DNA from 4 places in the Aminipila terrae genome. Region 1 is predicted to be linked to each of the others. Evidence: riboswitches for the same ligand, from Rfam matches in the RefSeq annotation. Region 1 holds a riboswitch; each other region holds the start of a gene.
The links. A riboswitch is a leader RNA that binds a small molecule or an ion and turns the genes downstream of it on or off. The one in region 1 is predicted to bind cobalamin.
Positions count from the first base shown of each region.

Region 2: linked by a shared signal. The riboswitch ahead of Ami3637_RS02455 (hypothetical protein) and the one ahead of Ami3637_RS08900 (hypothetical protein) in region 1 are both predicted to bind cobalamin.
Region 3: linked by a shared signal. The riboswitch ahead of Ami3637_RS02430 (S-layer homology domain-containing protein) and the one ahead of Ami3637_RS08900 (hypothetical protein) in region 1 are both predicted to bind cobalamin.
Region 4: linked by a shared signal. The riboswitch ahead of Ami3637_RS02495 (enhanced serine sensitivity protein SseB C-terminal domain-containing protein) and the one ahead of Ami3637_RS08900 (hypothetical protein) in region 1 are both predicted to bind cobalamin.

Region 1 is NZ_CP047591.1:1,854,730-1,862,776, reverse strand. It holds gene Ami3637_RS08905 (hypothetical protein) at 1-495, opposite strand, end outside; gene Ami3637_RS08900 (hypothetical protein) at 455-2,530, opposite strand; cobalamin riboswitch at 2,738-2,950, opposite strand; gene Ami3637_RS18555 (M20/M25/M40 family metallo-hydrolase) at 3,593-4,312, shown strand; gene Ami3637_RS18550 (peptidase dimerization domain-containing protein) at 4,249-5,055, shown strand; gene Ami3637_RS08885 (OPT family oligopeptide transporter) at 5,140-7,056, shown strand; gene Ami3637_RS08880 (PqqD family peptide modification chaperone) at 7,046-7,396, shown strand; gene Ami3637_RS08875 (DUF503 domain-containing protein) at 7,523-7,804, opposite strand.
Region 2 is NZ_CP047591.1:526,350-534,396, forward strand. It holds gene Ami3637_RS02435 (DUF4430 domain-containing protein) at 1-435, opposite strand, end outside; gene Ami3637_RS02440 (homing endonuclease associated repeat-containing protein) at 440-1,489, opposite strand; gene Ami3637_RS02445 (TIM barrel protein) at 1,561-2,337, opposite strand; gene Ami3637_RS02450 (hypothetical protein) at 2,385-2,528, opposite strand; gene Ami3637_RS02455 (hypothetical protein) at 2,641-2,919, opposite strand; cobalamin riboswitch at 3,179-3,348, opposite strand; gene Ami3637_RS02460 (stalk domain-containing protein) at 3,498-5,033, opposite strand; gene Ami3637_RS02465 (hypothetical protein) at 5,239-5,403, opposite strand; gene Ami3637_RS02470 (M20/M25/M40 family metallo-hydrolase) at 5,376-6,875, opposite strand; gene Ami3637_RS02475 (homing endonuclease associated repeat-containing protein) at 6,875-7,924, opposite strand; gene Ami3637_RS02480 (arginase family protein) at 7,951-8,047, opposite strand, start outside.
Region 3 is NZ_CP047591.1:516,163-524,209, forward strand. It holds gene Ami3637_RS02420 (energy-coupling factor transporter ATPase) at 1-2,046, opposite strand, end outside; gene Ami3637_RS18160 (DUF4430 domain-containing protein) at 2,019-3,743, opposite strand; gene Ami3637_RS02430 (S-layer homology domain-containing protein) at 3,755-5,428, opposite strand; cobalamin riboswitch at 5,538-5,752, opposite strand; gene Ami3637_RS02435 (DUF4430 domain-containing protein) at 5,853-8,047, opposite strand, start outside.
Region 4 is NZ_CP047591.1:537,684-545,730, forward strand. It holds gene Ami3637_RS02490 (UvrD-helicase domain-containing protein) at 1-977, opposite strand, end outside; gene Ami3637_RS02495 (enhanced serine sensitivity protein SseB C-terminal domain-containing protein) at 1,099-1,836, opposite strand; cobalamin riboswitch at 2,014-2,225, opposite strand; gene Ami3637_RS02500 (S-layer homology domain-containing protein) at 2,339-3,406, opposite strand; gene Ami3637_RS02505 (DUF4430 domain-containing protein) at 3,613-5,295, opposite strand; gene Ami3637_RS02510 (immunoglobulin-like domain-containing protein) at 5,340-7,715, opposite strand; gene Ami3637_RS02515 (hypothetical protein) at 7,958-8,047, opposite strand, start outside.

The DNA of each region.
Region 1 (8,047 bases):
TTTACTCCTACCGTTTAATTTCACTGTAGTGATACCGCTCTTTGCATCATACGTAATGATTCCATTTTTCTCTATATTTTTATGTGTAATTGTCTTATCGATTTCTCTTCCATACTCAACTATGAGTTTTCTTAAATATGCCTGATCAATGTTAACATCCTTATTCTCCCTGTACCTTATATCTGGATCATTTTTGTCTTCCCATGGCCAAATGATAGAAGGGTAAACTGGTGTATCTCCTAACCCTGTAGTGTCTAACATAGTGGTCATGTCTTTCTCCAGATATGAAATGTCACTCATTGGTCTCTCTAAATACTGAATGGGGTCTACTAACTGAATGTTCTTGCCATTTTTATCGCATGGCTTGCTATCCTTAGATTCACAGAAAACAATTTCAATTAATCCTTTCCCAGTGTTAGCGTCTCGTCCCATTTGTCCAACTACATCACCTTGTTTAACTACATCCCCAACTTGAACTTTCGGATAAGTGTCCATATCTTACTTGCATTGTAATATTGTTGTATTTAAAATCTACATAAAGAAGGTTGCCGTACGTAGATGAATAACCTTTATATGCCACTACACCATCGCAGACAGAATAGACATTGCTATTTGCCGTACCCTGAATATTCATCCCTTTATTTACCGCAGTATACTGTTCATCAATTTGTCCAAACCACAGCGTTACTTCAGATGAATCTGCAGGCCATAATAATTCTCCTGTATTATTAGGTATCGATGTCTCAGGCGGTGTCGGTGGCACATATCTTTCTCCTATTACATAAAAACTATCATTATCATTTCCAAAAGTCAGTACACCTCCGCTGTAAGCCATACCCTGCAATGCATAGGTCTCTCCAGGTGTCTGCCATACTTTTGCTCCATTGCTTCCATTGAAACAATAGCCTGCTCCAGTTCGAGAATTAGTAGTAAAATAGAGGTAATCTACTCCACCCTTTGTATATACTAATATAGAGCTTAGTACAGGTCCCGGTTCTGCGACGGAAGAAACTTCATGGTTTCCTGTTTTGGCTACCTTTTGGACGCCTCCGGCAGTAAATCCACTGTAGTAACCCACATAAATATTATCTCCTACTACTGTTGGAGTAGAAGTAGAGGTTCCTGCCAGCTGAGCTTTCCAGTCTAAAGTCGGGATTCCTTCTTCAGGAGTAAAGCTCCATAAATAACCACCCTGGCTGGTAAAGTAAAGATGTCCGTCTACCAGAGAAATAGTGCTGCGCACATTCCCTGATTCCACTCCTCCTACAGTTGACAAATTGATAACGCTCCCTTCCGAAGTATTGTCAAAATCATTACCTACCGGACGAGCATAAAGATATCCTTTGTCTCCACCAAAATAAACATAATTACCCTCTACTACAGCACCTGCCCGATAAAAGCCGCCATTGCCTGGATTAAAAGTTTTTAACTCCTCATTATCAAGATCATACTGATAATAAGTTCCTAAATAATGCCCTGACCATGTGCCGAAGTATAGATACTCTCCACTTTTCACAATAGGAGTGCCTATTACTGCATTATCTGGTATATTTAAGGACCATTCTGTAATAGGTTCTTCATCAATATTTGCTACTTTTGTAATAGAACTATTCTGTTCATACAACTGGCAATATTCAATCTCCACAGTATTACTGTCATTTTCTGAAATTTCATAGGTAAATTCCAAAATATTATTTGTCCCTGTATTTACAGCGGATTCGGCTGTTGAAAATTGTTGCCCAAACATTAGGTTAAAATAAAAACGTCCATCAATAAAATTGCAAGAGTTTAACGACTCACTTCCAACTATAGTTCCATTTAGCTTAGCAGTGATAGTCATATTCACATTGTTTCCGTTAATTTTTACACAGGTAGCAGAGCGATGAGTGTCACCCTTAGTCAGATTTACATTTGTCTGGGTCAAAGTAACAGTCTGATTACCCGATACGGTTACCTTTCCATCCTCCATGGCAGTCCCTGCAGAAGATACCGTCCAGCCGTCTGTTATGGCTCCTCCAGTCAATGCCAGCCCATCATTATAGGCTTTCTGATTATATCCTGATGCTCCCACATAAATGCATCGGTTATCAGTATCCAGGTAAGGAGAGGATAGTTGGATGCCTGAGCACTGTGTAATTTGCTTATCCCATACTACCTGTGGAGTAGATGCCGTGCAGTCAATTTTGGCTAGTCTGCCGCCACCTTTACCATATGCAGCTTTATACCCGTCATAAAGCACATATGCATAGGTATTTCCATTTCTAGTTTCCATGACAGGTACCGTATCTACTCCTGCAAATGGTTGTCGTTCTGCCCATGTCGACCCTATACTACCAGATCCGTTTTTAGGTAAATCTACACGAGTGACACTTGGACTTCCGCTAATTTCTGCTCCATCTGTCAAAATTCCGTTATGAATATCATTTCCCTGATAGGTTGGCCAGTCCATCCCATAGGCACTCAGACCTGTACTCATAACCATAGCTATAATCATAAGTACTGCCAATGATTTTCTTAGATTAAATGTCATTTTTCTTTTGTTCCTCCTGTTAAAATAATACACAAACACCTATACTGCAAGCTGCTGCAGCCACTTTTACAAAATGTTCCCCCTTTTGTTTTTGCCAACAAAAAAGGCTGTAGCAAATCTGCCACAGTCCATTTTCACTGTTTCTCTTTTATTTATTTTAAAAAATAAATTAAAAATACAATTCCCTGGTCATTTACCTCGTAACCAGTTACTATTTTAATCCATGCAGGCCTTCTGACTTACGTATCCACATTTCTGCCCTCTTCCCAAAAGCTTTATTTGCTTTCAGTGATGGTTTTTCATCTTGTATATGAATGGGCAGGAACTCCTCGTTTACAGCGGCGGGTCCGCGCCGGACTTTCACCGGCTTCCCTCTTAGCTGCCGGCTCCCGCCGACAGACATAGATATTTATTTAATTGAATAGCTCTCCTTGTCGAAATTTGTTTAATATTGTCGAAATTTCATAATTATATATGAAATGGAAATATTTATATTTTCATCAACTATAATATCACTTTAATTTCTATATTTCAACATTATTCTTAATTAAATATTTCTTATCTTTTTATCATGTACTGCTCATAAATTAAAACTGTTGAAAGGTTATATAACCATCCCCCGACAGTTTTAATTATCATGATGTTTCCTACAGCATCCGAATCTTATTCTAACTCAGTGTATGCCAATCCTCTTAAAACGTTCTACTTCTCTAATCTGTTGATTATATAAAAGTTTTGTAATAGTCTTAGTTCTTGCTAAGAAAGTCTAAAATTTAATCAGACCATTCCTATATCAACGGCCTGGGACACATCCTGATTTCATAAATGCTCCGATAAATTAATAATTTGATTTAACAGAAAGAGCATAAAAAAATTATATTATAATAATATTTATATGCGATAGATTCTGAGATTGAGATTTCCATTAATTTTGCCTCTTTGAAATAGTTTTTCCTACTCTTCTCAAACTAAAAAATACATTTAATCACTCCCTTTATTCGACATGATGCCTTATTTTTTTATGGTAGACTATATTATCCAATTTTAAGAAGGAGGTTTGTTATGGAAGACAGAGTATTGAAAAATCAAGAGCCTGCCGATGTGTTTTTCTATTTTGAAGAACTCAGCAAAATTCCCAGAGGTTCCGGCAACGAGCAGGCCGTTAGTGACTATTTGGTCTCTTTTGCAAAGGCTCATGGTCTGGAGGTCATGCAGGATGCAGCACTAAATGTGCTGATTAAAAAACCTGGCAGCCCAGGCTATGAAAACAGTCCCGGCGTGGTCATTCAAGGTCATATGGATATGGTCTGTGAAAAGGGCCCCGGTGTGCTCCACGATTTTTTAAGAGATCCGATTAATCTTCAGGTGCATGATGACATGATATATGCCACGGGCACTACGCTGGGGGCAGATGACGGTATTGCCGTTGCCATGGGGCTGGCTCTTTTGGCCGCCGAAGACATTCCCCACCCGCCATTAGAGCTATTAGTTACAACCTGTGAGGAGACGGGAATGGATGGAGCTCACGGACTGGACTCAAAATCCATCTCAGGTAGAACACTGATTAACATTGACTCAGAAGAAGAGGGTATTTTAACTGTCAGCTGTGCTGGAGGATGCATGGCCCGGATTAACATCCCCGTTTCCTGGGAGACTCCGGATACGAATATGAACTTTTTCTCCTTGACAGTGGAAGGCCTTCAAGGGGACATTCCGGAATGGAAATCCACAAAGGCAGAGCCAATGCAAATAAATTGCTTGCCCGCTTGCTGGATTATATGAATGCTAATTTATCTTTTACATTGTGCTCTATAGACGGTGGTTCTGCGCACAACGCTATTGCCCGGGATGCCAGAGCTGTCATCGGATGCCTCAAGGAGGATGAGGAATTGTTGCGCAAGCAATTAGATGACCTGGAGGCAGTACTACGAGATGAATTCAAAATAGCAGATCCGGACCTCCGCATTGTTCTATCCCCAATGGATAGCCAGCCTAAACAGGTCTTTACATCCAGTAGCGCCCAGCAGGTGGTCCAATTCCTGTACCTCATACCAAATGGAGTTCAAACCATGAGCATGGATATCGAGGGGCTTGTGGAAAGTTCTTTGAATCTGGGCGTCATTGAGACCAGGGAAGAGACGGTGGAAATCATCAGCTCTATCCGGAGCTCTTTGGGCAGTATCAAGGCGAATATCTTCAATACTATTGTTTCTATTGCACATCTTACAAATGGAAAGGTGGTTGAAGAGTCATCCTATCCAGAGTGGCGATACGACCCTGACTCAAACGTACGGGCATTATTTGCTGATTTATATGAAAAGATGTTTGGTGAAAAACCTCTGATGAATGCCATTCATGCCGGACTGGAATGCGCATTATTTGATGAAATGTTCCATGGGCAAATGGATATGATTTCAATTGGACCTACTATGATAGGGGTTCACACAGCAGAGGAACATCTGAGCATCCCTTCCACCCAGCGAACATGGAAATTTTTGAAAGAAGCACTTAAAAATATGGGCTAACTACAGTCAGATAAACCTTTTGGGTATTAACAGAATTGAAAATAAACATCTATTTCCAATAAATTGTTGAAAGGTGAGTGTTTTATGAATAAAAAACTATCCAAAGAAGCTTATGGCGGCGTATCTGGAAAAGACTACGTGCCATATATCTCTAACGGCTCCAAACTTGGAGGAAATATTGTCGTCTTAATTATCGGTATTTTATTAGCCGCACTATTTGCGGCCTCCACAGCTTACTCTGGCATGAAGGCTGGCCTTACTGTAGCTGCCGGTATCCCCGGCTCTATCTTAGGATCTGTATTCATTGCCATCTTTGCTAAGAAAAAGGGCATTCTGGGCAAAAACCTGATCCAGGGCATGTCCAGCGGTGGTGAATCCATCGCCAGCGGTATGATTTTCGTTATGCCAGCCATCCTTCTGATTGGCTCTCATGTTTCCGCTCTGGAAGGCTTCGTGATTGGAGCAGGTGGTGCCCTGTTCGGCCTGGGATCTATTTCTTTAATTTATAACTACCTGATTGTGGAAGAACACGGCAATCTGATGTATCCTGAATCCATGGCCATTTCGGAAACCCTGGTGGCATCTGAAGGTGCCAAAGATTCTATCAAGTTCATGGGTACTGGTTTTGTCATCGGAGGGATTCTCACTGTTTTGACCAGCTCCTTCCTGAACGTGACCAACAACGTCATCAGCTATGTAAATGAATCCTTCTATAAATGGCGTTTTCAGCTGGAGGTGAATCCTCTGCTGTTGGGTATCGGTTTTATCGTTGGTCTGCCAGTGGCACTGACTATGTTCTCCAGCTCTATCCTGTCCAACTTCGTCATTACGCCTCTGATTGGATATTTTGCCACTTTAAGTGGAAGCACGGCCCCAGTGTGGAATAATCCGTCTGTGGCCATGGGTTCCATGCAGGTAAGCGATATTGCTGGCAGCTATGTAAAATATATCGGTGCAGGTATCATGCTTTCTGGCGGCCTGATTGGTGCCATTCGCCTGATTCCTACTGTTGTCTCCTCTATTAAGGAGACTAAAAATGCTAAGGCCACAGGAGAAGGTGGCGGTACTCAGCAGACCGTCATTCTACTGGGTGGTATGGTAGTCGGTTTTGTGGGCGGCTTCATGATCTCCGGCGGCAATATTATGATGGCTATTCTGACCACCATTTTGTCCTTAATTCTGTCTATGCTGTTCACCATCGTTGCAGGGCGTCTGACTGGTACAATTGGTACTTCCAATCTGCCTGTCTCCGGTATGACCATCGCCTCCATCGTGATTGTTACTCTGCTATTTGTGGGCATGGGTTGGACCAGTGAAGTAGATAACCGTACCCTGCTGCTGTTTGGCACCTTTATCGTCACCGCCATTGCTACGGCTGGTGGCTATTGTCAATCTCAGAAGGTTACCTTCGTCATCGGCGGTGATAAGAATGAAATGCAGAAATACTACGCCATAGCCAGCATCGTGGGTGTGGTAGTTGTTACTGGTGTCATCTTATTACTTGCCAGCCAGCTGTCCATGACTGGTGATAACGTACCATTTGCACTGCCTCAGGCCAACTTAATGGCAACATTGACTTCTGGCATTATGTCCGGCAAACTTCCGTGGGTTATGATCATCGCTGGCATGTTTCTCGGCGTTGTCTTCTTCCTGCTTGATCTGCCTGTTATGACGGTTGCTATCGGATTCTATCTGCCAATCGCTACCACCTCCATCATTCTGGTAGGGGCTCTGCTTCGCGTACTTGTAGAAAAGGCATCTAAGAGCGAAGAAGAAAAGGATTACAGAATCTCCAACGGCGTGAGCCTATCCTCCGGCCTGGTGGCTGGCGGCTCCATCATTGGACTGATTGGCATCATCCTACAAGTAACTGGCGTGGTTGGCGCAACCCCTCCATCCGGATTTGCCAGCTCTAATGGTATGGCTTTAATCTTACTAGTGGTTCTGGTGGTTGCTACCATTATCCCTCTCATGAAAGCTAAACCAAAGAATGTCAGCTAAACAACCCAATTTATTAGATATCATATTTCAAGTTTCAAGCAAGCTTCTATATGAGGTCAGTGATGAGGGCATCGTGACTATACTGATTAAACAGGATCATATGATTCAACGCTTTTTCCGAAAGCTGAGGGTCAAAATCCCAGAATATCGGCAGATTGCGATGGATGACTTCGGAAGTTACGCCTTCCTGCAAATCGATGGCCATAAAACGGTACGGGAAATTGGTGAGGCGCTTGAAGCTAAGTTCGGAGATAAGGTGCACCCCCTCTATGAAAGACTGTCGCTGTTTCTGACCTATATTCAGCATCGGTGCCACTATATCGAAAAAGTTCAGCCTTAAGTTTCTCTAAAAAGCGTGGAAAGCGCTATAGTTACATAAGCGCAAACGCTAAAAATGAACAAAAATAAATACCCCTTGATGTAGGAAATAACACTACATCAAAGGGTATTTTTAATTTATCAGTATCTATAATAGTTCACGACTTACTGAAACTACTTCGGCTTCTGTATTATCTTCAATAAAATTAAGCACATTATCCAGAATACTGTTAGCATGGGCTGTTTCATCTGTTACACAGGCTATCCCTATTACAATAGCCTGGTGCATATCCTGTTTATCCACTTCTGCTATTGAAATATTGAATTTGTTGCCGGCCTTTGCGCAGATACTTTTTACAACCATACGTTTTTCTTTTAAAGAATGTACCCAGGGTGCATGAAGCTCAATTAACATGGTTCCTACAATCATAAGATGACTCCTTCCGTGTTTCAGTATATTATATGTTAATTGTCAATATTCTATCATAGATTCTCTGCCTAATCATTACCAAAAGATAAAGATAAAGTTCGGTTGATAAAAAGTTTAATCCAAAGGAGCAACGAGCTTTTAAATCAAAATCTAAATACCACTTTCCAGACCTATGAGGATAATTGCAGAGCAATAATCAACACAGCAGAACAAAGATTAGAAAAAATTCTTCGGTTCTTCACA
Region 2 (8,047 bases), 1.3 Mb from region 1:
ATATGGTGCATAAGTATTCTCCATTTGAGAATCTAAAAATCCATTAATATCAATTGAAATATCCCATCTTTTTGTTTTTGCATTGTAATTTCTATAATTACCACATGAATTATTTTCTTTATCCAGCCACCCTTTAATCTGGCACTCATTTTTTAATGAATTGGATGTGCTTTGCAGATATATCTCCGGAGCAACTGGCTTTCCTTTATCATCTACAGCTCCATTGTTAATATCAACAGTAAAGTTCAGCTTGCTACTAGTGTCAAATGCCTTGCATACGAAAATCTGTCCATCCGAGAGACTGGTACCCATATGTACGGAATTCTCTTTCTTTATGGTATCTGCTGAAACAAAAGACGATGAACTGATAGTGGTAAATAGTACAGTTAGCGTTAATAAAAGTGCAAATATTTTATTTATATTTCTTTTATACATTTAATCATTTCCTCAATTTTCTCAGTTCTTTTTCAATCTCTTTCTCCTTGGATTTTTCAAGAGGTTCAAGATTTATCTGATATAAAATATTTCTGTAATTTACACATTGTCCAATCAGATTGTTATATACTTCCTTTGGTATTTCTGATTTCACCAAAGGTCTGTTAATTCTCGTGGCTTTGGTTTTCAGTGCTTTTAACTGCCTTACTGTTTCAGCATTGGGATTAACAAGTTTAAAAACACTTCCCTCTAAAAGTTCGTTATGCTTAATAAGTTTATTTCTTCTTCCGTCCAGGTAGGTTGCATTAAAAGGTTTTATTTTTTGAATGGGTTCCAGCCCTATCTGGAACAATATATTTCTCCAGGTACCACAACGTTTTTTTAACTTTTCCCTGATTTCATTCCTTATTTCCGTACGCATAGGAGGTCTTCCCAGTTCAATTGCCTTTTCACGTATACACTGAAGGAGCTTTTGTTCCTCCTCCGTTAAGTCGTCCAATTTATATACAGGCTGCCAGTTTTTCCACTGGTTATCAATACCTGCTGCATCAAGAAGCTCTGCCCATGTATCAAACTTGTATTTAAAGCTTTCAGCTATTTCTCCCATTTCATGCATATGAGGGGGTCTGCCTAATTCTTCAGCCTTCTTCCTTAGATTGCTGAGTAATTCTTTTTCAAGCTCTTTATCCATTTTGACCTTTTCATAGGTATCCCCGCATTTTCCTGCTTTTTTTGAAAGCCCTGCGGTGATCAGTGCCTTAGGCCAGTTCCCAAACCGCCTCTTTATGTATATCCTATATAACCAGTAAAGTTCTCTCTGTGCAGGAACATGCCCCAGCTCTCTGGCTTTACGTGTCAATATTTTACATAAATCCTCATCTGAGAAGCTGGAATAAACAAGTCTTCCTTTCCCAGAATTGGTCTGGGAGAATTCAAATATACGCTCTGCATTTTTAATGCCCTCATCATACTCCAGGTTTCCTGATTTAATGCCTTCGTCTACTATTTCATAAAATTCTTTTATATACTTTTCTGCTGCGCTCTCCTGATGCATTTTAGTTTCCTTTCTTACTGTTCAGACAACACTCTTTTTCCTCTGATAATTTACCACACCAATATAAAACATCAGGGTCTCTTCAAGGTTTCTGTCTGTATGTGCAGGACCTGTTCCTTTTCGTTTCTGTCAGAGGCTGCCAGTTCATGGACCAGATAGTCGGGGTTTATTCTGTCTATGACACTTTTTATCCCAGAATCCGTTACAGGCCTGTGAGTGTCTATATTCAGAATATGCTTATACCCAACACTGAACTTCTCAAAATAATCCTCTGGCAAATCAGGTGCTATGCAAAGATGTTGTTTAACATATTCGCCACTCAGGGACTGATGTAAATGAATTCCCTTTATATATCTGCACAATATATCATGTTCATCTAGCATCCTGTGAACATATTCTATTGCCTGCTGCTCACTTTTTAATTCCAGATTCGTGCACATGAGATGTCCTATATCCAGCATTATTCCTTTGTTTTTATAGTGTACTTTTTTTAGAAGCCTTTTAGTTATCTCTGGCCGTGTAAAATCCAGGCCTGCCCAGTTTAAGTTTTCCATTAACAATTTAAACTCGTATTTCTGGCCATCAAATAACAAATTAATTAATTCTGCCGATCTATCTACTACCTCTTCATCTGTATGAAGCCATTTATATGTATATCCTTCTTCTATGGAGACATCTGAAACATGGAAAACTACGTATTCCGCACCCGCACGGCTTGCCCTGTCCAAATCCTCACGCAGCATTTTTATAAGTGCCTCCCTGTTTTTTCCACCATAAAACATTTCCCAGGTTTCTGCATTTTTAAATTTATGAATTAACTCAATTTCGTTTTCATTCCAAAAATCCAACCAATCGCAAAAAAAAGCTAAATGCCAGCCCTTAATGAGAGTTTTATCTACTTTAAATTTACATTCCTGTCCCCCCATATGGCTTCGATTCCATGGCAGCCATATTTACTGCATACTTTTTCCAGCTCGCTGCTGTCTTTGTACTCCTTTAATACTTCATCTACAAGAGGCATATTTATCAGTTGAATCATATATTACTTTAATCCTTTCTACGTAAAAAAAATCCCTTAGCGAGCACTTGAAAAACTAATTCCTGTTTTACTCAACTAAGAGACTTCTGTATTTTATTTATTACAGTTTTAGTTAATACAAACAATAGCTTTCATAGTTTTCTCCCATGTAAATCCATACATTTTCTCCCATTTCTATTTTTTCATTAAACGTCAGATTTGGTACTAAAAGTTTTACACTTGTTCTTTTTCTTCCAATGACAGTGACTCCATCTGCAGTTGGAGATTTTTTAAATTCTTCGATTTTTTCTGCCAGATTAGAAATCCCTGTTTCTTTAGAAAAATTGTCCACAAATTCCTGAGTATTTGCATAAACTATATTGTCCTGATTTTTGAACCAATTAACATTCATGGCGTTCCTCCTTGTATCTAACTATATTTAATTAATATTTAAAAAGTATATTTTTAACTTTAAGTCCAAAAAAGGATGAGGGTTATAACAAATCTGCATATCTTGCAAATCTGTTACACCCTCAGGAATGAAAAGACTTCTTCATACGAATGAAAACAAACAAAAAAAACTGTAGCAAGATTGCTACAGTCCGTTTTTCTGTAATATTTATCATTCTTAAAAGCCCCTAAGGCCTATAAGCATCACCGATTACCCGTCGGCTACTCCAACAATTTATGCAGGTCTTCTGGCTTGTGTATCATTGTTCCTGTCTGCCTTCCCAGTTAGAAAACCAGTGGCTTATAGAAAGGAACTCCTCACTTACAGCGGCGGGACCGCGCAGGACTTTGACCTGCTTCCCTCTTAGCTGCATAACTTACCGCCAAATCAATTTGCATGGTTTCAGTTTGCAGAACATAAATGTTTATTCAGTTATTAGCCTAATGGTATCATCTTTAGGTAAGTTTTGTCAACCCTATACTCATTAATAAATATTTTTTATTTCAGCCAATTCATAACTTTCTATTTTGTAACCCACATTAATTCTTTTCAATAGTTACTAAATGAGTATCAGGATTACTTCCATTGTAGTTTACTTTATATCCCAATTTTTCAAAATCCCGGGCTTTCACAAACACTGTCTCAGTATCATAAATGCCATTAATCTTGATTTTTTTCCCGTCTCGGACAACATATGCTATTTTGTTTTGATTGTCCCAGCCAACCTCTTCTCCAAAGTACTCACAGATTTGTCTCAGTGGAACGTACATTTGTTTATTTAAATTCTGATATTCGCCCCAGTCATAATCTTTTTCCTGGGATAATGGAGACGCACTTTTTCTTGTATAATAAATGTCACAATAATCATAACCATCTTCCGCTGTCTCTCTGGACTTTTCCCATGAAATTTCAACTTTTTTAACCGGGTTGTATTTATCCTCTAACTTTGAAATATTTTGAGAAATAGCACTTATATCTGTCCCCTGTACAGGAAATTTCATATCTACTTTTTTTGATTCCATAGTAGATTTACTTTTTATGTAAAATAAATCCTTACTATTCGTATTCATTGAAAGGTTTTGTTCACAGGTATAAACGTTTCCAGATTTTTTAACAGTCTGATTATAGCTAAACGGTTTAATAAAGTCCAATTCACCTTTTTTATGCATATAGTCCAGCTGCGTTTTAATTGCTGCAATCTGTCCAGCCATTTCTGCCCTATCTGCATCACTGATTTTCATATTCTCTTCATCACTTTCAATACCTTGCAGTTTTTCCATATAGGATGTAAACTCCAAAAAGCTGTTAATGATATCATCTATATTGCTGCCCATATAGCCTAAACACTCTGATGCAATCTGAATCAACCTGTCACCATCTGCAGAAACACTGTACCCTCCAGGAATACTTGTTACTGTGCCTGAAGTATATCCTTTAAATATGTCTTTGATGAATTCCATTGTTTTATTGGTAAAATCTGCACTGTTATATACGCTTGAATCGAATGAACTTTCGTCTTCAAGTTCAAGTGCATCTTCAGGATTAAACAACTGGATATATTCTGACGTACCAAGTGCATTTCTTAATTCTTTTTCGTAAGCTGTGCTATAAAAATAGGAATTTTTATAATCAGTAAACAAGTCTCTTGACAGCTGATATAAATTAATAAGCATATCTCTTTCTATATAAATGCCTTCTGTGGAGCTTATGTAAAGTTTTCCCAGTTTTCCTTCCCTACCATCAATTCTGGCCTTGATATCAAGCTCATATTTACCTTCAGTGTCACTGGTTTCTCCACTTCCACTGTAAAGGAGCTCAATTTTTTTCTTTCCAGTAAATTTGCTGAAATCCTTTTCTAAATCCTCCGTTAAATATTCATCTTCCGCATATTTAGCTATAAATTCTTTTATAGCATCTGCATCGTAATAAATTTCTGCAGTCCCAGAGAACTGACATGATTTTATATTACTCATCTCTTTGCATAGATCTAAATACCCCAGTTCATTACTGGAGCATCCAAAGAAAATCACTGAGCATAACAACATACATAAAGCAATCTGAATTTTTCTTTTCATAATTTCCTCCCGTTATAACGATTCACACACTTTTAAGTAAAATAAAGACCTTTTAGGTCACGCCAAAAAGGTCTTACATTTCCACTTCTTTCACTTTTTCTTTTATGTATTGTATTTACACAATAGTATAATTTTGTAATCCATTATATCATTAAAATTTTCTCAATACCAGCATTTATTATATTTTTTCTATTGTTTATGTTTCTTACAAAACACTGTTTACTATGAAATCTATCAATTGAGGAAGTCTTTCAAAAAGATCCTTTTTATAAACTCTTTCTGTATATTTATGTAAGTCTTTTCCCCATGGTCCCACATTTAATACTGGCATGGATTGCTCTCTTATGGTATCAAGTGGTATATAATACATATCCCCCAGAAAAGCATATTATCCTGAATATAGTCTATATTCTCCTTATTTGCTGTGAACATAGCATAACTTAAATCCGAAATACCTGTGAAATAATTCTGGGTATAAATCCCGTTTCCTGTTTGCTTTCTTGCATATTTATCCAGTTCAAATATTAATTCATTAATCTCTCTGCCACTATCAAGCATGGCGTTATTGGTACTTGGATAATAGGGAGGTGCCAGAGCAATCACCACAACTGGGGATAAATCGCTATAGTATTCCAGAGTTTTTTCCATTAAATGGTACGCTCCGTCTATTCTGGTTAATTCACCCTTATCTATTTTTTCTTCAAGCTCTTTCTGAAATTCCGCTATTTCTTTTTTAAATAGTTCGCCTTTTTCTTCCAAAATTTCATTGTAGATTTCACCATAATATTTTACATTTGGCTTCCAGTCCATTTCTCCATAATCCATGTCCGTCAGGCTTCTGTATTTTTCATAGCTTAACTCCATATCTGAAATCACTTCTTTAAATGCTTCCTCACTAATGGCTTTTAATCTGTCTAAAATTTCCTTGGGTGGCTTATTAAGAGATAATACAGACATATATCCACCTGCTAAAAGGGGTAACGAAACATCATATACATCTTTTCTGTCCTTAAAATATAACCAGGCTGGTGGAGGGGTGACAGTGTTTCCTGCCTTTTCAATGAATTCTGGGTTTAATTCCGTCTTTCTTACAATAGCAGACAATAAATTAACCGGATTTAGCCCTTTATAAATTTGTCCCACATGTGCAAGTTTTCCTCTCACCAGAAAAATAGGCATAATTTTACCGACAGAACCATCATAGATGGTTATGTTATTTTCATCAATTCGGTCATGAGGTTCCACATTTAAAAGTAATACATACTCCAATCCATGCTTTTCCTTTAAGTCTCTCAGCAGGTTAACAGCTGACCTCATACCCGCAGACAGATTCTCTTCATCCGGGACACCAATCAGAAGAATATTTCCGCTAAATTCTTCCCGCAGGCTATATTCCTCAAAAAGAGACAGATGGATGCACCCTCCGCCTTTCATGTCAGAAACACCTCTGCCAAATAACCACTCACCAGAGTTTAAATCCTTCCTGGTAGCCTCATCTAATTCAACTTTTCCTTCAAGGAATAATTCTTCCAATTCAGAAGGTTTATAAGCATACTCTTTATACTTCCCAAAATCATCAATATCTACAGTATCCGTGTGATGCAGCATAACGATAGTCCTGTTTCCCTGTCCTTTTAATAAGGCCCAGGGAATCCGCCTTTTTAAACAATCCTTTTCAATATCATAAAATCCGCATAGTTCTGGATTCCTGTTCAAATATGGAATCGAATCAAACCATTTTTTAAAAAAGTTTTCATTATTCCTTTCCAGCTCTGTTCCAGTATGGGTAATTTCTTTTAGATAATTTAACAAATTTTTTTCAATTCTATCTGCTCTGTTCATTATTTTCCCCCCTTTACTCTACGCCTGATTTTCTGAGTCTCCGTTTTGTCTAAAGGCACTGCGCCCACTTGAAACAGCACATTCCGATAGCTTCCACAGGTTTTCATCAATCCATTGTAAACGGCTTCTGGCAATTCTTCCTTAATGGGAGTACGTCCCAGTTCGTTAATAATTAGTCTTAATGCCGTTAAATCTTCCTTTTCTTTTTTGTTTAGTTTAAGTACTTTATATAAACCATTACTTAAAATTTCCTTATGTTGTCTGCCTTTATTTTTTTTATCATCCAGATATGTTTCTGTAAAAGACTTTGGCTTTTCTATTGGTTTCATGCCTATCTGATATAATGTGTTACGCCATGTTTTACATTTTATTTTTAGTTGTTCTCTTACTTCCTCATCAACTTCCTTTCGGAGGGGAGATCTTCCAAGTTCAAGGGCTTTATCTTTTATTTTTTCCAGCATAGCTTTTTCTTCATCTGAAAAGTCTTCCACTAAAAAAAGCATGTGCGTATTTTTCCATTCCTGATTTATGCCCGCAGCATCAAGCACCTGATTCCAAGTATCAAACTTATATTTTAGTGCTTCAACATAATTTTGCATTTCAGTTAAGTGAGGTGGTCTATGAAGTTCATCTGCTTTTTTGCGTATCAGCTCAAGAGTTTCCTGGCATTGTTTTTCTCTTTCTTCAATAATCTTATAGCTATGCCCTCCACTGCCAGCCTTCGTAGACATAACTGCTGCTTTTAATGCTTTTGGCCAGTTTCCAAACCGATGTTTAATATACATGTGATAAACCCAGTAAACTTCTTTCTGGGTAGGCACATGATCCAACTCTTTTGCCCTGTTCCTGATATAATTGCAAAGTTCTTCATCTGAAAAGCTTTCATACAACTCTTTCCCTATTGCGGACTTTATCTTGTAAACACTCATCAGTTCCTTATGTTCTGCAGATTGTAAATCGTATTGTAATCCACCATGTGCTGCAGCATTGGATGCAAGGTTCTCCAGTTTTCTTTTATATTCGTTGATTTCATTTAATTCTATGGCCATTTTATCCCTTTTCTCATATTATATGTTTAACTTTTATATTGAACGGTGTGACAGTTCATCCTGCACAAATTTCTTTCATTTTTCAAAAATCTCAATAGATTTGCATTTACTTCATCATTTTTT
Region 3 (8,047 bases), 1.3 Mb from region 1:
AAACATCATTACAAAGGGCAACATAGTTTCCAATATAATCAGCATGGAAATAAAATAATATTTACGGTCATTCAAATAATAGATACCAATAAAAATGGTAAGTGGTATCAGTAGTAAAATCATTGTTGCTGCTACTTTAGTTCTCTTAGAAAGCTTTCTCTCATTTAAAGCCACCTGATCACAAATGGTTTGTCTCTTTTTGGCTGCCTGTGCAGATTGCTGTTTTTTTTTCTCTAAGAACTTAAGCTTATTCTTTGATATATTCTGGCTGTTAATTTTGTCTCCTTTTGAATTTTTATACGAAGTGAATAAATCAAAGAAAGAATTCATTTGCTGATTTATTTCACAGATCTCAAGTTTTTTCTTTCCACCACAGACTTGAATGATATCATCCGCAGTAACCGCCTCCGGAACCAGATGTCTTGCCATACGGTTAGCTTCAGTAGTATAAAAACTGTTTCCGCTAAAAAACTCCCTGGGTGTTCCCTCTGTTACTATGTTTCCGTCAAAAAACATGGCACATCGGTCTGCGTACTTTGCGCAGAATTCCACGTCATGACTTACCATGATGATAGTAATGCCCTGTGCCTTTAAGCCTTTTAAAATACCCGCAAATATTTGTTTAAATTCCGCATCCAGACCTTTAGTCGGCTCATCCAGCAACAGGATTTTTGGTTTTAAAAGAAGAACCTTTGCCAGAGCTGCTCTCTGCTGCTCACCACCGGACAAGTCATAAGGATGTTGTTCTAAAAGGCTATTTAGCTGGCATAATCCAGCCACCGCATTTATTCGCTGCTCCTTTTCCTCCTTAGAAATTTGAACTGAAGAAAGCATTTCCTGTAAGTCCTTTTTCACAGACTTTTTCACAAACAGAGCCTGGGGATTCTGGGGTAGTACCCCTAAAAGGCCTCCAAATTTTTCATTATCCGGTATATCCGATAGAACTTTCCCCTCTATTTTTACAGATCCACGGTATGGTTTATTAATCCCTGACAGCAAGGATAAAGTCGTACTCTTACCGGTTCCATTTCCTCCTAAAAGAGTAAATAGTTCACCTTTTTTTACCTGGAGACTTACACCTTTCACTACATCCGGCAAGTCTTTTTCATACTTGAACCATACCTGATCCAGCTCTACCATCCATTGTTCTCTATTAGCATTCTTACTTTCTTTATCATTTTTTGATTTCTGTTCAATTAAAGGCAACAGAGGTTTACTCTCTTTAAATGTGTTTAGCCACACTCTGCCTTCTCTAACGGTAATAGGACATTCTAAATTATTAGGAACTGCTGCATAAACCTGCATAGGAACAGGCATTGCAGAAAACATTTTATGTTTCATCTTACTAAGTTCCTGCCCCACGTTCTTTGGGCAGTCATCTGCAATCACACTGCCTTCATCCATTACTATAACCCGATCGGACAAGGGTAGTACTTCTTCCAGGCGATGCTCTGTCATGATTACTGTAGTCCCCAGTTCTCGGTTGATTTTCCCTATGGTTGCCAGAAAGTCTGACGCTGCAATAGGATCCAGCTGGCTGGTAGGCTCATCTAAAATCAGTACAGAAGGCTGCATTGCCATGATTGCAGCCAGATTCAGTAACTGCTTCTGTCCACCAGACAGTTCAGATACATTTTTGTAAAACCAGGTCTGTATTCCAAAGAATGAAGCCATTTCTGCCACCCGGAGCCGAATGGTAGGTGTATCATATCCAAGACTTTCTAACCCAAAGGCCAGCTCATGCCATACCTTATCAGTAACAATCTGGTTATCTGGTGACTGCAGCACAAATCCAATTCTGGAACTTTGCATTCGCTGGTCTAAATTTTCAAGTTCTTCTCCTTCAAACAATATCTGGCCGGCCCGGACACCATGAGGTGACAAAATAGGTTTTAGCTGACGAAGTAAAGTGGTCTTACCACAACCGGAAGGTCCGCATAATGTAACAAATTCTCCTTGAGAGATGGTTAGATTAATGTCTTTTAATATCTGTTTCTGTGATTCAGGATAAGAAAAATTTAACTGTTTAATTGAGTAGCTGTCCACTGTCTTTTCTCCTGTTCATTAATAATAATTGGTACGATACATAATCCGGCATAAGCAATAAAAGGAAAATATGAAAATATTTCTAAGGGATTCCCTTTCATAGAAGGATAATATCGGAAATAGAGAATTCCAAAAATCTGACCTGCCAGTACGCAAAGTCCTAATCCTGCTATGGCCGCTAATGCCTTTTTATCTCTGGAGTCAAGATGAAATATAGAAAATGCCGTTCTTCCCGGCAGTCCATAGCCTCTGCTCCTCATGCTGTCTGCCGTCTCAATGGCATTTTCCAAGGCCCATGTCACCATAATAGATAAAATAGTTATCCCGTTTTTTGCCCGTTGTATAACGCTTCCATTAGAAACATCTCTACCAACACATTTTTGTGCATTAGATATTACTTTTATCTGGGCTTTAAACCGGGGCACAAACCTGAGTATCATAGAAAGTATCAATGACAATGCAGGAATAATCCTGCCAAATAAATATACAAATTTATCGGAAGTCATGACCTCATTGTAACAGGAAAACCAGCATATAACCGCCGCCAGCATAGTAGCTGCTGCGACTCCATATAAAATTGACTCCAGAGTCAAGGGATTTCCATTAGGCAAATAGGTTAAAATGGTAATACCCGCATGGTTAAATGCCGGATTAATAATAGCCGTTACAACCAACATAGGAAGGAGTATTAAAAAATTAAATCTTGCCGCTTTTTTACCTTTAATATAAATTGAATACCAAAATGCTGCAATCAGGGAAACCGTTAAGCAGACAGGATGCATCAATACCATAGAAAAAAATAGTACCAAGGCAAAGTATAAAAAATTTACAAAGGGATGATAAGAAGAAAATGCATCTGCATAGCATTTATTTTTCATCAAATCCGCCCCAACATCGCGGCCCAGATCACAGGTATAAACCCATTCAATCACATCTCCCTGCTTTATCTGATATCGGCTGCATCCATAATTAGGGAACCATCCATTCACTTTATACATCCATCCTGATAATTCTCCGCAATCAAACTCATAGAGATTATGTATTCCTTCTATATAAGCGGAATTATAAATTGGAGTATTGGAAAACTCCATATGTATTTTGTTCTTTTTGGTCTCTCTCTGAAGCAGATTAAATACACTTTCCCCTTCATAAAAAGTTACAGTGGTAGCAGGCATGATAACCCCGTCTTTTGGGACTAATTCCACTTTTTCTTTATTCAGATTGTTCATATTGTCCAAAATAGTCTTGCATTCAATAGACATAGTACAAGTCTTTGCATTCTTAGTCACGCTAACAGACCCTGGTTCTACTGGTACAGGTTTTCCGTCTGGTACTGGATCCGTCTGGTATTTGTCTTTTCCCGTTGATGGATCAATTGCCATTCCTTTGGATTCACTATAAGCCACATCTTTTTTATTCACTTTAACTTCTGCAGTTTTTACCGCAGGCTTTGTTGTTTCTACTGCCTTTTCAGTTTTTAAGGCTTCTTGTGTTGTAACCGTAGCGACCTTTTTTTCTGTGTCTACAGCGACCGCACCCTTGCTCACTTCATCTTGTTTCGATGCTTCTACAGTGGCTTTACTCTTTAAATCAGAGGAAGGGCTGCCTTTAGCAAACCCTCCGCCCCACAAGAATGTAATCGACAATACAGCAATGATGGCAAGTGCTGCATAGATTTTATTCTTAGTAATTTTCACAATCTTATCTCCTACATTAAATCAGCTTTACCTAACATACGATATAACATTTCTGCAATTTCACAGCGTTTAATTGGTGCTTTAGGGGAAATTGTCAAATCAGATTTGTCTAAAACATCATTGCTATAACAGAATGCTAATGCACTATTGGCCCATGAGGCTGCATCCACATAGTCCGTAAACTGTGCAAGTGTATTCTGTATGGTTGCTGCATCCATATTTGTATTCATGCCGCACAAAGCAGCCGCACGGGCTACCATGCTTGCAGCTTCCTGTCTTGTAATACTTCCATTTGGATTGAAATCTGTTGCAGATATACCACTTACAATTTTATATTTGTATGCAGTCCCTACATAGCCTGCATACCATGCCTTATCGGGCACATCTTTAAATACATTGTCAGCTTTTGGGGTAAGTCCAAGTGCCTGTACCACAATAGTTGCAAATTCTGCCCTAGTCATAGTTGCATCTGGTTCAAAAGCAGTATCGGTTTTACCGTTAATAATACTCCTGGAAGCTAAAGCTTCAATTGCTTTTTGATTTTTATGCCCCTTAATGTCTGTAAAAGTCCTGCCTTCTTTAGTAACTGGCATTGCTTTCACATCGGCATTCTTATCTTTTAATCCTGATACCGTTTTATCAGTACCAGTAGCCTGAGTTGATGCTTCCGCAGTTTTCCCATCAGTCATTCTGTACATGCTGCTTTTTCCATCTAATTGTCTCTGAACAGAAACTAACGCATAAAATCCCTGCTCTGTAGCCATTTGATTAGCACTGGTCTCTGAAAGAATGTGCTTAAATCCGTTTCCTTTTATGTTGAACTGTAATATATTTTCTACTAATGTATGTCCATTTTTTACAAATCGGCTGTCATCCACAGAAACCCCCAGTTCAGTAAGAGCCACAATAACCTGGTCCGCACTTTCAGAATTGACTGTTCCCCATGAGCTGAATCCACCGTTTTCATTTTGTAGTTTAGACAGACATGCCAGAGCTTTTTCTGTAGCTGCTTTTACATCTGTGCGATTCTGGTATTTTGCCAGTGCCTGCAATGCCATTGCAGTAATATCCGTATCTGCAATTTCATCTCCTTTAGCTGCTCCTGTAGTTCCTCCTGTCAGTGAAAAACCACCATCAGCCAGTTGCCTTTTTAATATTTCATTTACATACATGTCTCTTGTAGCCTGGACTTCAGCATCTTTGTTTTGCGGCACAGGATAGTTTTTTGAATCCAGTGCTATAAGTGCCCAAATAGGTCCATTAATGCCCTGCCATATAGTTTTATTAAAATCCCCAAGAGGAGTAAGCAGATTATACCCAGCTACATTGGCTGGATCTTTGCCAATTGCACTCAGTGCAATAATAGTTCGTGAATAATCAGAATATTTCTTGTCATGTAAAATTCCTTTACATTCTTTTACATGCTTTTCCAGTGCAGTATAATAACTGTCATAATAACTTTGAGGAACTTTATAATCACTGCGGGCAAGGGCCATTACCACCCAGTCTCCTCCTATTGATCCGGGTTGGGGATCCATTACTGTCTGCTGTAAATATTTTGCTGTCTCGGTCAATGCCTGATTAACCGAGGTTTTCTCAGTAGCCGCAAAAATACTGGTCATGTTACCAAATACCATAATCAGTACTAAGAAAATTGACAGCATGCTCTTCTTCTTTTGTTTCATTTTCCCTCTCCATTTCTTTTTTCACACAAAAAAAACTGCGGCAGCCTGTTAAAACTGCCACAGCCGTATTTCTGTGCACATTATTTATTTACACCCATGACTCGTGGGTTAAATTCTGAACTATTGCGAAGATATTCTGACTTACACTTTCAGGACTCATATCCAGCGTACATGTTTGGCCTTCCCGATTTCTCAGTGGCTGACATTGTCAAAAACATGTACTTAGTGCTTACAGCGGCGGTACCGTCCGAGACTTACACTCGATTCCCTATTACAGCTCCCTGTCCATTGGACAGAAAGAAAACACAAAAGCAACATATTAAATTATTCATGGATCAAATATCCATATCTACTTAAATATTTTATCACCAAAGCATTTCCTTGTAAATACATATGTGGCTTATTACCCTAAATGCTTCATCTTTTATTGGTCTGCTGCCTCCAGCCATCTGTCAGGATAGGCAGGATGATTTTGCTCCTGTCCATCTACCGTATAGATAGTTTCTTTCGTATAATCATCAACATAATGCATTATAATCTGATCACTATCCTTCAGTACTATCCCCTTAATTCCAGAGTTAGGATGCTGTCCGTTTATAGTAAACATCCAGCCTGAATTTGGGCTGTTATTGTCAAATTCCCCCAACCAGTAGCCTCCATATTTTAGTGGTGCTTTTACTGATTTTATATATCCCGATTCAGCGCCTTTCTGAGACAGCTTATTATCATTTACTGCCTTCATAAAAATATCATAAACCGTACTTCCTTCTGTTACCTTATAGCTTGTCGTCTTAACCCAGTTTACATATTTCTGGTGCTTATCAAAACCGTCGTGCTGGGTATCTCCAATAAGTCTGAAAGTTACGGTCATGTCACCTTTATCTGCATCCTTACCTGCTGCAGCTTTTGTAATAGCATTATTATCTTTATAAGCTTTTGCTTTGGTTTTATCAAACAGCCACCATGCACCATTCCTTCCCTGTTCAACCTCCATTACAGAAATTAAAGCTTCTGCATGCTGGTTAGACAGGCTGGGCTGTGTTATTTTCATGTTATTTAAATCAAAACCATCTTTTAAAATTGCATCGATGGCTGACTCTCCATCTTTGATAAATCTTGTATCATCCAGGAGGTTAACCCCCAAAGCAGAAAGCAGTATAACTACCTGATCTGTGGTCCAGATATTACCAAACCTTCCATCCCATTGCTGGGCTCCTGAAAGCTGTGAAATAACATTTTCCCAGTTCTGCCCGGCATAAGGGGCAGCAGACTGCATAGGCATAGACACGAAATCTGATACGGTGGTATTCTGAGGCAGATAAAAATCCGCTTTTGGGGTGAAACGCTTAATCAGTTCTTCTCTTGTGGCATACTGGCTTCCCGTCCTGAATGCATAATTGCCACTGTCCATGGCCATCAATCCGTAACAGGCTCCCATGAATTGTCCATCCTGACCAAAATTCTTATCCGATATAGTGCCAATAAAATCGAACTTTGATCCCTTTTCCTCTTCAGATTTCACAAAATCTTCCGGATTATAGCCCATAGCTGTCATAGCCATTAAGATACGGTCATATTTGGTTGATTTAAAATCATTGTTAGGTATTGCATGAGTTTCCATATAGGCACGTAATGATTCGATGTAGTGCTTACGGTAATCATCAATTTTCTGTTGTTCTTCCTTACCCACCGGATAAAATTCATTTATGTAGGCAAGATCCATCATGATCCACTCATCGCCTTTGTTGGGATCATATTCACTATCCGTATTTAATCGATTGTCTATTATATCTTTATAATAAATAAAAAGAGCTTTTTTAATCTCTGCTATTTTCTTCTGCTTTTCCTGTGCTGTAGGAGCAGAATTTCTGGAAAGGATATCCCCTGTAGCAACATACTGATTCGTTGGCAAAAGTTCATATTTTAAATTTAATTCAGGATTATTATACCGTAACTCCAGTTTATCAAAGGTTACGTTTACCTTCTTATTCATACCAGAATACGGAGAATCATACGCTGCAGACTTCACCTGATAATTCAGCGAAACATTCTTTTTATCCTGATTCTCCAGTCCAGTTAACTGAATATTACTTATTGCTGCTCCAGTAGTTCTGTCAAAGTATTTCTGATTCAGCTGGATATCCAGTCCTAAAGTGACAACTGGCTTTGCATCTTTCCCTGCAAACAATTTCAAAACAGGTTTTTCCGGGTTGTTTAAATCCCAATATTTACAATCTAGTTGTTGAGAATGCTGATCAGGGTTTTTTCCCTGGTTCACACCTGCATAACAGCAATTTTCCAGAGTTCCCTTTCCCACAGGACCCTTCAGAGAACCCTTATAACCAATATCTGCATAACAATTTTCTATTTTGCCGTTATTTTCAGCAGCAAAAGCATATACATCAGATTCTGTTTCAGATTTATTATTTACACTACCTCTAACTTCGCAGTCATAAATAATCCCTTCATTCTTTCCTGTAAGAGCGGCTATATTTTTTCTATTACTATTCTTATCAGTAATATCTCCACTAAATACAAGCTTAAGATTCTTAACACCTCCAGAAGCTTCTATCTCTTCAAAGAAGCAACAGCTTTTATTGTCTTTGTCCTGAAACTCAC
Region 4 (8,047 bases), 1.3 Mb from region 1:
TCTTCAATGTACTCATGCAAAGGCCGTGAAAAATAGTTCTGCTTTATTTCCTTCAGCGCATCTTTGCATCGTTCACGGTATATTGCTGCGAACTCTTTAACTTCATCAAAGGGCTCTTTTTCATCCTTCGTGGTTACCATTCTTGCATAAGAAATTTTGCCAAGATTTTCACCAAACTTCTGAAAATTACCTGATTCAAAAGTTTCAATGGCTTCATCAATAGCTGCTAAGTCTTCCCTGCACTTTACCGCAAACTTTACTGCTCCCGCTTCTTCAAAAATTTCAATAGATTTATCGTAGTTTGTTCTGGCATAAAAAAGTTCTTTTTCTACATATTCCTTTATCTCTTTGAATAAACCGGATTGTAAAAAATTTTCTTCATCCATGGCTAAATTTTCTACACTATTTTCAAGCCATTCCCACGGTTCGGGTACACTTTGTATAGTCTGGAATACTTCCCGTATCATTTCTTTTACTGCATTTTCATTTTTGCTGGAAGCATAATTGTTCAAGAACGTTGTAAAATCAACATTATCCTTTTCAAACATTTCTTCAAACAGCTCATCCATTGCATCTGCCTGAAGTATGATCTGTTGAGCTTCATCGCAGATCTTAAAATCAGGATCAATTCCAATCACATGAAAAAATCTTCGTATAACTTCCAGTGCAAAGGCATGGAAAGTGCTGATATTGGCCTTATATATTATGTTCAACTGCCTACGCAAAAAAGCTGTATCTCCTGAATTCTTTTCAATCTCAGAGGTTACAGCCTGAACGATTTTTTCTCTCATTTCTGCTGCTGCTGCATTAGTAAAGGTGACTACCAGCATCTCATTGACAGAAACACCTTCATCTATGATTAATTGTTTAATCCTTTCAACTAAAACAGCAGTTTTACCAGAACCTGCCGCCGCCGCAACCAGCATATTTTTATTTCTAAGCCCGATGGCTTCGGCCTGCTTTTCAGTCCATTTCATATCCAACCTAACCTTTACATTTGCTTAACTTAATCTTTTTTGTTTTATTTAAGTCTCTTTTATTCTATAAAGAATTTTTGGATATTTCAACAACTAATTATATTTTTATCCTGATTCTGGGTTAAAATAAATTTTTATTACTCACTCGGTTATATATCCTTGCTGGTTCTATTTCTTTAACGATAAGATCTTTGGTCTTTTGAACAAGTTCGAACATCTCCCCTTGTTTCATGTATCCCTTCATTATATCTGCAACTCTTGGGAACAGTTCCTTCTTTTCCCCATAAAAATCAATGAGCAGCATCCAATGCTCTCCATATGCATTTTCTCCCATGACTTTCATTAACCAGGCAGCCTCAACCTCAAGACTTCTTTCAAAAAACCGTTTTAAGGCTGATGTCATTCCGCTGGGTACACTGTCTGGCATTCTCAGGCTCATTTGCCCAGTATATTCTTCTCTTCGAACATTCATTCCTGTTGCCTGGGAATCTATTATATCCATTAAATTTTTGTCCAGAACTATGTTTTCTTCATAAGGAGCAATGGCAATTCCATTTATCTCTGGTTCAGCATCGATTATAATATATTTAAGCTTGTTATAGGGTATTTGTATCAATTGCTCTTCTTTAAATCTGCCCAAATTTGACTTCTTATGTAAAAAAGCTGGAATTAATTTTTTTCCATCTGCAGTCATTAACAGAGCAAAAGTCTTCTTGTTGTTTCCATGCCCAGAAGAAACATCAGGTACCCATAGCATCGTTTCATTGAGTTCTTTATAAAATTCCATCTCCGTTTTAAGAGATCTTTCCTGTGTCAGCTTTTTAAAGAAATCCATCAGTTGTGTTTTGCTTTCCAGCATATTATCCTTCCTCCCTTTTTTCCTATATTCAAACCTCATCTTTAATATTATTAATTTATATACGATTACAAAAAAACTGTGACTAATAAAGTCACAGTTCCGTTTTTAACTGTATATGTTTTAATGGGCTCTATACATGCTAAAATTGCAGCATATAAGCAAGCCTTCACCCTTACCGAAGTATATTCAATTTATGTTTGTCTTCTGACTTATGTATCATCACCCTTTGCCAATCTTCCCAAGTTTTCACTCAGTGACTGCTCTTTCTAAAGAGCTGCGGCTCGGACTCCTCACTTACAGCGGCGGTACCGTCCCGGATTCTAACCGGAGTTCCATCTTAGCCATTAACAGCATCAACTGTTAACGGAACATAAATTACATTATTTATTAATTTCTCTTTTCCCTATTTATTTCATATTATCAACAAATTTTACCTTTGTCAATTAGAAGAGAGAAGAAACACCCTAAGTCTGATAAAACAAGCTTAAGGTGTTTAAAATGATTACTTCATATAATTTGCAATCATGGCAGTTGCTTCTGCTCTGGTTGCCTTGTTCTTTGGATTAAAGTTATATGATCCTAAGTTATTCTTCTCTCCGTTTATGATACCTGCTTTCTGCATGACCGTAACAGCATCTTTTGCATAGCTGGCTATCTCATAATCATCAGCAAACTTCAAGGCTTTATTCGTTTCTGGAAGAGTTTTCTTAGAAATACTGGCGACATATTTTGAAATCATTACAGACATATCCTGCCTTGTAATATTTGCACATGGTGAGAATTTCTCGTTTCCTGTACCACCTGCAATGCCATTTTCAACTGCCCATGCCACAGCATTTGCATACCATGCATTTTCCCATACATCTTTAAATTTTGAACCAGTGTATTTACTCAAATCAGCTCCACTCATGTTAGCAAGAATCTGTACAAACTCTGCCCTTGTTATATTGCTGTCTGGTGCAAATACTGTGTCACTTTTTCCTTTAACGATATCTCGGGCTGCCAGATATAAAATCTTGTTTTTCGCCCAATGATTAATAGTATCAGCAAATTTTATTTCATTGTAACCAATCACATAGGTGGACCAGTGATTATTTTCCATAACAAAATACTTGCTGTCATCTGTCATGTGACCATTTTTAATAATTTCAAGCTTTCCATCAGGATTTAACCAATACGCCACAACACCTTCTGCTTTTTCACCATTTCCAAGAATATATGGAAGAGTGGCAGTGGCTGTTCCACCCAGTTGAGAAACGGTCTGACTTCCGTTCCGAGCGGTAAATTCATACACGGGTCTGCCTTTTAATTTTGCCTTGACTTCATCGGTTGCAGATGATAGCTTAGCCGTAGCACTTCCTTCTTCTGCTTTTGCCACACTAATGCTCAAATCTCCTTCCACATTCTTAGTCAGGCCCTTTATAATATCTTTATCAAAAGTTATTTCACCTATGACCGTATTTAAAGTGATTGCCTCCACAAAACCATTTGACAGGGTAACTATTGAAGACTTAGGTATAATTGTTTCTATTGATGAAGCCTTACTGTCTGAATTTACGTCTATTCTCAATTCTGGTACAACTTCAGTTTTTCCGTCTTTCTGCGCACTTTTTACTTTATCCTGTAATTCTTTTAGTGCCTTGGTTATATCATCTGATTTTAAAACAGCCTTCGCTTCGTTTGTTGTATCATTCAGAGTTGCTGTGGCTGTAGTTGTAACTGTGACATTATTGGTATTTTTTTGTGTTCCTCCTGTTATAGAACCTTTACTCCCTTCTACTCCAGGAATATACCCCCAACATCACGTCCTAAATCCTTTGTATAAAGCCATTCCACATAATCATTCTGGTAGACTCGTTCCAGAGCAGCTGAATGTCCTGGGAACTTTCCGTTTACCCGATACATCCATCCACTTTGATTGCCCCTGTCAAATTCAGACAGCCCATTAATTCCTCTTATGTAAACACCATATTTAGTATTTTTGTCTACCTTTAATGATGCTCCTGTTTTTTCTAACAGACTGAAAGCCGTCTCACCGGATTCAATCTCTATTTCGGTTTTAGCGTATTTGCCACCCCATTTTTCACCTACCGGACCATCTATACTGATATATGCTTTTTTTGAAGTTGGTACAACCGGAGAATCACCATTTAAGGATTTTACCTTTACTGTAAATTGTTTCTGAGTGCTTGTCCCATTTAAATATATTTTTGCGGTCAATAGCACAATGATATCTTCTTTGGCATCCCTAGTTACTTTACCGTTCTCATTAATGGCAAACAACTTATTTGGAAGCCATGTAACAGAAGTACCAAATAATCCGTCATTGGTTAGAAGTAAATCTCCTGTGACCTCATTGCTCGAATCAATGGCCCCACCAATCTTCAATGCTTGAGCTGCATCGTATACCAAATGCTGATTTAAAGTTGAATTATCTGGTAGTTTTGAAGGGTCTTCACAATACTTAAATATTAAATAACTTCCTTCTTCCACATTATACTGGTTTAATGGCTCTGTAATCCGGATACCATCTCCATCTTCTGTTTTTTTGTAAACATACCACTGCCCTTTACCATCAGTTTTAACACCTCCCAGCTCCTGAATAGCTTTATCGCCAGCAGTAATGCTTATCTTATTTTCCAAAGCTGTCTGCTGTAACACATCCAATATAGTTCCGCTTTTGTGTACAGAAGCATTCTCTAAAATCTTGCTGTTTCCTGTTTTACCGTAAATGGATATCTCTGCAGTGCCTTTTTCTTTCAGTCCGTCAACTGCATCTTTTAAGTTAAAATAACTTTGTCCAAAATAGTAATTCTTCATTCTATCTGCATCATTTTTAACCTGTAATGCAGCCTCATAAGCATTCTTTAAAGTGTCAAAACTTTTTGTTGTATATTTACCGTCACCATCTGTCACAAGGGTTCCTGCACTTTTTATTGTTTCTTCAAATTGTTCAGGTTTAACCCCTATTCTTCTCCATACACTATCACCGTAATATACATCTCCAAATTCAATGGCTATCTGTGTATTCACATCAGTTTTCCCAGCAACCTCTTGGTTATACAGCGTATCAAGAACTCCAGTGCCATCTTTTTTCCATTCTTCGTTAGTCAAATCAAAACCTGGCACACCAGCCTTCTGCATAGCCGTAAAGCCACTTACTACGCAGCCATTGGATAATGCAATACTTCCGCCATCTACTCCACCTGTATTAAACAAGCCTTTATTTATCCCCGTTTTTTCTTGCTTTTCCTTTAATGTTGCGATGAAGTTATTTAATTCATCTGTTGTATCGGAATTTCCATTACGCATCATAGTGGTTGCCATTGGAATTAAAGACCATCCTGCAAGGTCTGGACCATACTGCAAATCACCTAGTTGACTTTTGAAAAAACCTTCTATACTATTTCTATTGTACTTATGTGCCTGTGGATCAGCTGCCGCTGCGTCTAAAGCCATAGCTGCCCAAATAGGGCTGCCCCATGCTCCCCAGCTTTTTTCATCTAGAAATTTCTGTAATTTTTCAACATAGTTTTCTCCCTGATAATTATAGGGTTATCTCCCTGAGCTAAAATCTGCAGAACAACAGCCCCATAATCTGTTCCCTGCCAAGTAGAAGAGGCTCTATGACTTTTTACATCATATAATTTAAAGTTATAATTATCAAAGTCATCGCCCAAAACGGATTTAGCTGCAAAAATATCCCAATAAGAGCTTGTCAAATCTCTGTTATGATTGTAGTAGGAGCGAAGTTGAGCAACAGCCTTATCCACCACGTCATCTGACAATTGCCTGGATACAGTCACTTGGAATTCTTTTACCTTAATAAAAGTTCCATTTGTTACAGTTGCCTTTAGTGTTAATTTTGTGTCTGTATCTCCTAAAGTTACTCTACCTTCATTTGTAATAGTCTCAAGTTTAGAAGACTCCCACACAATATTACTTCCATTTTTCCCAGTTGTAGGCAGCTCTATATCTCCTGTAACAAACAGTGGTATAGATAATGAATCATAGTCTTCTGTTCCTTTTTCATTGTTTTGGTCAGCAATTGCCAGCACTTTTACAAGAAAAGTTTTTGTCTGGGATGCTTCTCCTCGCTTAATATTAGCGGTTAACGAAACGACTGCATCCATTTGGCCTTGCTCTGGTCTGACTATATTCCCTGTGGAAGAATTGATTACATCTGAATTGGATGATTCCCATACTATAGTACTCCCGTAATACCCTTTTACAGGCAGGGAGATTTTTTCTGTTGCAATGTCTGGAAGTTTGATATTGTTGGTATCTTTCTGTACAGCCTCTGCATCAGTAAGTATGGAAGTATCATAAGTCATGGAAGCCAAAATAGACTTGCCATTCTGGTAATCTCCCATGGCCATGGCAACCCCCATGGTTGCAGGATCCCACGGCATATCATCATGTACTGGGTTTATATAAAATGCTCCATTATCTGCTCTTCCGTTACGAAGTTTGTTCCAAAGTCCGTATTCATCCACTTTATCTTTGTGACCACTGGCAACTAAAGCTGAAATATAATAGGCATATTCCTCTGTTCCATAATTTTTTGAGTTATCCAAATCATAAACGAACTTTAAAGTCTTTAAAATTCCATCTATTTCTTTTTGCGCAAATTCTTTTAACGGCTTTGTCTCCCCCTTAACGGTAATTTGCGTACCATCATTTAACCAGCGGCTGAATAGAATAATCGCAAGACTCTGATCTACCTGCCCATCAATTTCTAAAGATCCATCCCTGTCAATCTCAGCTAAAGCCCGCCCACCTTCTACATTTATATCCTGACGTTCCTCTGCATACTTGTCATCTTTTGCATCTATCATGTGCGAGAATATGTCTTCAATAGCTCCTATTCTGCCATAATGGGTTCCTGCCTGCTGCTCATTTCCCCAGTCTTTTCCCCCGAAGTAAGCCTCTAGTGCCATTGTGTTTACAACACAATTTCTTACAGGATATCCGAGTGTTGAAGAAGGATTAGAAAAACTCCCATTATCGTACTGTCCAGATATCATTTCACTAATTAAATCTGCCTGCTCTGTCAATCCTGTGCTGGGATAAACCTTTATATACTGCCTTGGATCTTTGTCCATGGCAATCCAGTCAAGCACCGCACTTGCTTCAGGGTTCCTAAAAGTTACATCATCGCTATAGTACCCACCTGTGCCATAGAACTGTGTATTGTCCGCTATACCTCCAAGCTGGGGATCATTCATTAACGAAGCCAGCGAAAATGCCTGATGGCATTTGTTAATGCCTTTGCTTGCTTTATCCAGCGGATAGCTTTTATAGTACTGTTTTAACAGTTCCATATTTTTTCCAAAAGGAAATGTTTTATCCTCTGGTTCTATATTAAAAACTTTTGTCCGGATTACCGTTGCACAGTTACCACTTTTGATGATAATTTTTAGCTGAACCGTGTTATCCGGCTCCCCCGGTTGGAGTGGATGAACCTCTTTATCTGCAGAGGAAACCACTTTTTCATTAGAGGATACTAAGGAAACAGTATCTTCTTTTTCTTTAATAAGAGCAACAATATCATCTACTGTTGCCGCAGAATCCACGGTGGTTTTTAAATCTGCCACAGTTTTAAAAACTGCTTCTTCTGCTTCTTTTCCAGCGGTACGGTCTGCCTGATTTGCTTCTGCCAGTCTTAGAAAAACTGATTTTGCGTTTGCATCACTTTCCAGTCGTTTTCCATAATCCAAAGCAATGGCAGCCATAGCAGTAGCTTCTCCATTTGCTGATGAAGCACTTGCCGTGCGCTTATACTGCCCGTCTTCCATCTGGAAACCCGCCAGTTTCTTCCACTCATCTTCACTAACCGCTTGCCCTGTTGAAAGTTTTGCAACGATATAGGCTGCCATTGTCTCACATTGAGAAGTATAAACAGTTTTTCCTGAAGCTTTTAGTGTTGCTAAAGCAGTTGCTAACTTACCAGTACCCGATTTTGCTTCTTCCGAATTGTCTAAAGAAAGTCCCTGTGTCAGCCAGAAGTTATTGTAAAAGGTAATGTTTTGAATCTTATTGCTTAGTCCCCATTGCGCTGTTCTAAAGCTATTGATTTCCCCTGCAGAAGAGTTTGAAGCAGCAAGGGCAGTAGTTGCCTTTATTTTATATTATTTAAACAAATATTTTTACCTCTATCCACTCCATATGCAGGCCAGGTATCGCCCCAATATGCATTTAGTGCTAATAA